2 regions of the Kitasatospora acidiphila genome follow, and region 2 is predicted to be linked to the other one. Evidence: riboswitches for the same ligand, from Rfam matches in the RefSeq annotation. Region 2 holds a riboswitch; the other holds the start of a gene.

Region 1 (2,384 bases), 1.7 Mb from region 2:
CAGTACCCCAGCGCCGCCGCCCAGACCAGCACGAACAGGCCGACGATGACGAAGCCGACGTTGTTGAGGTCGATGCCGGAGATCCAGCCGGAGACCGGGTCGGTGAGGTTCAGTTGGTCGTGGAGCACGCCGACCAGCTCGATGGTGCCGATCAGGAAGGCGACGGCAATGGAGAGCCCGGTGATGGTGAGGTTGTAGAAGACCTTGCGGGTCGGGTTGGAGAACGCCCAGTGGTAGGCGAAGTTCATGAAGGTGCCGTCGAGGGTGTCGAACAGGCTCATGCCGGCGGCGAAGAGCAGCGGCAGGCAGAGGATCGCGTACCAGGGCAGGCCGGCGGCGGCGCCGGAGCCGGCCATCACCATCAGGGTGACCTCGGTGGCGGTGTCGAAGCCGATGCCGAAGAGCAGTCCCACCAGGTACATCTGGCCGGGCCGGGTGATCGACTTGGTGAGCCGGCCGAGGATGCGGTTCATGAAGCCGCGCCCGTCGAGGTGCTTCTCCAGCTCGTGTTCGTCGAACTGGCCGGCCCGCATGGCCTTGAAGACCCGGTAGATCCCGGCCATCGACACCAGGTTGAGGGCGGCGATCAGGTAGAGGAAGCCGCCGGAGACGCTGGTGGAGACCAGGCCGAGCAGCTTGTGGGTGTGGGAGTCGTCGTTGGTGAGGGTGCCGACCACCTTGGCGCCGGTGGCGATCAGGGTGGCCAGGACCACGACGATGCTGGAGTGGCCGAGCGCGAACCAGAACCCGACCGAGACGGGCCGCTTGCCGTCGGCCATCAGCTTGCGGGTGGTGTTGTCGATCGCGGCGATGTGGTCGGCGTCGAAGGCGTGCCTCATGCCCAGGGTGTAGGCGGTGACGCCGAGGCCCAGGCCGAAGGCCTGGTTGCCGACGCTGTAGTGGTGCGGGGCGACCATGGTGATCAGGATGAAGAACGCGACCACGTGCATGGCCGCGATCACCCCCATCAGGCCGCCGGTGCGGATCCAGTCCCTGCGCTCCCAGCGCGGCGCGGCGGTGGCGCCGCTCGCGGGGGTCGTCAGGGCAGCGGTTTCGGGCAGGGTCATGTCGGGGCAGCCTCTCCAGCACCTCGTGGACAGTTCTCGTGCGGTGCCGTGGCCGGTCTCCTGGCTTACGGGTCAAGCGTTCCCACCCCGGCCTTCCCAGGCGCGCAAGCGCCCAGTGGCCGCCCACCGACACGCGGCAGGCTGGTGCGAGGACTTCCCGATCACAGTGGCGAGGGCCGCTCCGGACTCCTGTGGCAGGCACAGTTCACCGGTCTTCCCGAACACCACGGCGTGCACCACCGTAGAGGTGACCTGCAATCACCCACAAGCCCGCACAGGTGTGCAGGTGTTGCAGATCACGCCCGCCAGGTGAGGGATGATGGACTCATGCACCTGGTCCCCGACGAGCGCGCACACCGGCGCCCCATCGACGAGCACACGGTCTGCGAGGCGATCGCGGGCATCGGCGACCCCGAGGCCGTGCGCGGCTGGGCCGACCGCTTCTCGCTGCTCGCCGACCCGGGCCGGCTCTCCGTGCTGCTGGCCGTCCACCGGGCCGGGCCGATCGCCGTCACCGACCTGGCGCTGGCCACCGGCATCAGCGAGAGCACGGTGTCGCAGATCCTGCGCCTGCTGCGGGTCTCGGGCGCGGTGACCGCCGCCAAGGACGGCCGGGTGGTGCGCTACCGGTTCACCGCCCCCGACCTGGCGCCGCTGCTGGCGTCGATCCCGCCCCTGGAGATCCCCCCGCTGGAGCACGACGCCTGACGGCGGGACTACCGCTGGAGCACGACGCCTGACGGCGGGACTGCTGACGGCGTGGCCACGTATCGCGGGTGGTCGTTGCCAGTTCGCACGCGGTCGGAGAGGGTGGAGTCGAGCATGTCGGCTCCCGTGCCCCCTGGAGGCAGTGTGACCATCCACCACCTCGACTGCGCCACCATGTGCCCGCTCGGCGGCAGGCTGCTGCTGGGCAGCGGCGGGCCGCTGTTCGGACGGCTGGTGAGCCACTGCCTGCTGGTGGAGAGCGAGGCAGGGCTGATCCTGGTGGACACCGGCTTCGGCACCGGGGATGTCACCGACCCGGGTCGGCTCGGCCGGCAGTTCCGGTTCAACAGCCGCCCCCAACTCTCCCTCGCACGAACCGCATTGCACCAGATCCGGATCCTCGGCCACGACCCCCGGGACGTCCGCCACATCGTGCTGACCCACCTGGACCCGGACCACGCCGGCGGCCTCGCGGACTTCCCGCAGGCTCAGGTGCACCTGCTCGCGGACGAACTGCGCGCCGCCCGGGAACTGGCCACCCGCGCCGAGCGCCAGCGCTACCGCACGGCGCAGTGGGAGCACAATCCGCGCTGGGTGGAGCACCAGGCC
Region 2 (2,384 bases):
TCACCCAGGTGCCGCGCACCGCCGGCACGTACCAGGCGGGCAGCCCGCCCAGTTCGCCGTCGACCACCACGTCCATGTAGTCCAGGCCGCAAGCGGAGCCCGGGTCGCCGCGCAGCACCCGGTTGCTGAGCTCCACCTCGGCGCCGTCGGCCGGCGGGCTGCCGGCGGACCGCTCGATGCGGCGGGTGACCGTCTGCGGGTCGGTGGCCAGGACGTCGCCGACCACGGCGTGGCCGCCGGGCCAGTCCAGGGCGTAGATGCCGCGCCGGCCGCTGTCCACCGTCCGGGTCAGGGTCACCTCGTGGGCCGTCATCCGGTGCACCCGCAACGCCGGCTCGGCTATGACCGGCCCGTGCTCTGCCGTCTCCGGACGCAGTGCGAGGTCGGAGACCCGGCGGCCGACCAGCAGCACGGCCGCACCCGCTCCGGCGACGACGGTGGCGGCCGCGGCAAGGACGGTTCCCCAACGCATGGCTCTCCCCGGTGGTGACGACGGCTGCGGACGTCACCAGTTCACCCCGGAGCGCCCGAACCCGCCACCGCAGCACGGCAGCCCGCACGGACCTTGGCATGACGCGCTCCCGCGCCACCGGCCGCGATCTCCCCCCCCCGGGCCCGAACAGCCACCCCGGCACCGCCCGTAGCAGTGCCGCCCGCACGGACCTCGGCATGACGCGCTCCCGCGCCACCGGCCGCGATCTCCCCCCGGGCCCGAACAGCCACCCCGGCACCGCCCGTAGCAGTGCCGCCCGCACGGACCTCGGCATGACGCGCTCCCGCGCCACCGGCCGCGATCTCCCCACCCAGCCCGAACGGCCACCCCGGCACCCTCGGCCCGGCGCGGCCGTAGCCGTGCCCCCCCGTAACGGTGGCGACCGTCGGCCCGCTGATCGCGGCGCCCGGCGCCGGCTTCGCCGTCGGGCCGGCCGGGGCCGCCGATCAAGCAGACCGCATGGCTCGGGCGCGGGCTGCGCCGGGCGGGCGTCGCGGAGGGCTGGTTGACGCCCGGAGAGCGGGCGTGATGGGATCGCTGGGCCATACGGAGGCATAGGAGAGGAAGCCCGGTGCGAATCCGGCGCGGTCCCGCCACTGTCACCGGGGCGCGGCAGGTCGGCCGCCCCGGGAGCCAGGAACTCTCGCCCCCGTTACGTCGATCCGGGGCGCGGACCCTGAGTGAGGACACGCTTCGATGCAGCGCGCCGTCGCTGGCTATGCCTGCGGCGCGGTGGCCGGCTATGCCGCCGACGCCGTGTTCGCCGACCCTCGACGCGGTCACCCGGTGGCCGCGTTCGGCCGGGCCGCGACCGCCCTGGAACGCGCGCTCTGGCGCGACCACCGCGGCGCCGGCGCCCTGCACACCGCGCTAGCGGTGGGCGCGGTGGCCACCGGGGCGGCGCTCCTGGAGCGCGGTGCCGGGCCCGCCCGCCGGGCCGCCAATGCCGCGCTGGCCACCTGGACGGTGCTCGGCGGCACCTCGCTGACCCGGGAGGCCCGCACCATCGGCGGCCATCTGACGGCCGGTGACCTGACGGCGGCCAGGGAGCGGCTGCCGCATCTGTGCGGGCGGGACCCGAGCGGCCTGGACGAGCAGCAGATCGCCCGCGCGGTGGTGGAGTCGGTGGCCGAGAACACCGCGGACGCCGTGGTCAACGCCCTGGTCTGGGGCGCACTGGCGGGCTCCCCCGGGCTGCTGGCGTTCCGGGCGGTGAACACCCTGGACGCGATGGTGGGCCACAAGTCGCCGCGCTACCGCCGGTTCGGCTGGGCGGCGGCCCGGCTGGACGATGTCGCGGGCTGGCCGGGCGCCCGCCTGGCGGCGCTGCTCGCGGTGGCCGCCGCCGAGGACCGCGGGCGGGCCTGGCGGATCTGGCGGCGGGACGGTTCGGCGCACCCGAGCCCCAATGCGGGTCAGGCCGAGTCGGCGTTCGCGGGTGCGCTCGGTGTGCGGCTCGGCGGCACCCTGCAGTACGGAACCCGCGTCGAGCACCGCCCGGTGCTGGGCGCCGAGCAGCGCCCGGTGGCGGTCGGCGACATCGAGCGGGCCTGTCAACTGTCGCGCCGCATTGGGTTGTTGGCACTCACCAGCACGGTATTGACACGCACGGTGGTGGCCCGCGCGCTGTGGAAGGGACGTCGATGAGCAACGCGATCCTGATCGCCGGCACCACCTCGGATGCCGGCAAGAGCGTGGTGACCGCCGGGATCTGCCGCTGGCTGGTCCGGCAGGGCGTCAAGGTGGCGCCGTTCAAGGCGCAGAACATGTCGCTCAACTCGATGGTCACGGCGGACGGCGCCGAGATCGGCCGGGCCCAGGTGATGCAGGCGCAGGCCGCCCGGGTCGAGCCGGAGGCGGCGATGAACCCGGTGCTGCTCAAGCCCGGCGG

What was found. A riboswitch is a leader RNA that binds a small molecule or an ion and turns the genes downstream of it on or off. The one in region 2 is predicted to bind cobalamin.
Region 1: it holds a riboswitch for cobalamin, as region 2 does, so the genes downstream of both, nicT (Nickel transporter NicT) here and E6W39_RS13040 (cobalamin biosynthesis protein) in region 2, are expected to answer to the same signal.

The regions. Positions count from the first base shown of each region.
Region 1 is NZ_VIGB01000003.1:1,060,032-1,062,415, forward strand. It holds gene nicT (Nickel transporter NicT) at 1-1,067, opposite strand, end outside; cobalamin riboswitch at 1,101-1,311, opposite strand; gene E6W39_RS05610 (ArsR/SmtB family transcription factor) at 1,395-1,775, shown strand; gene E6W39_RS05615 (MBL fold metallo-hydrolase) at 1,920-2,384, shown strand, end outside.
Region 2 is NZ_VIGB01000003.1:2,728,211-2,730,594, forward strand. It holds gene E6W39_RS13030 (alpha/beta hydrolase) at 1-472, opposite strand, end outside; cobalamin riboswitch at 1,011-1,156, shown strand; gene E6W39_RS13040 (cobalamin biosynthesis protein) at 1,190-2,140, shown strand; gene E6W39_RS13045 (cobyric acid synthase) at 2,137-2,384, shown strand, end outside.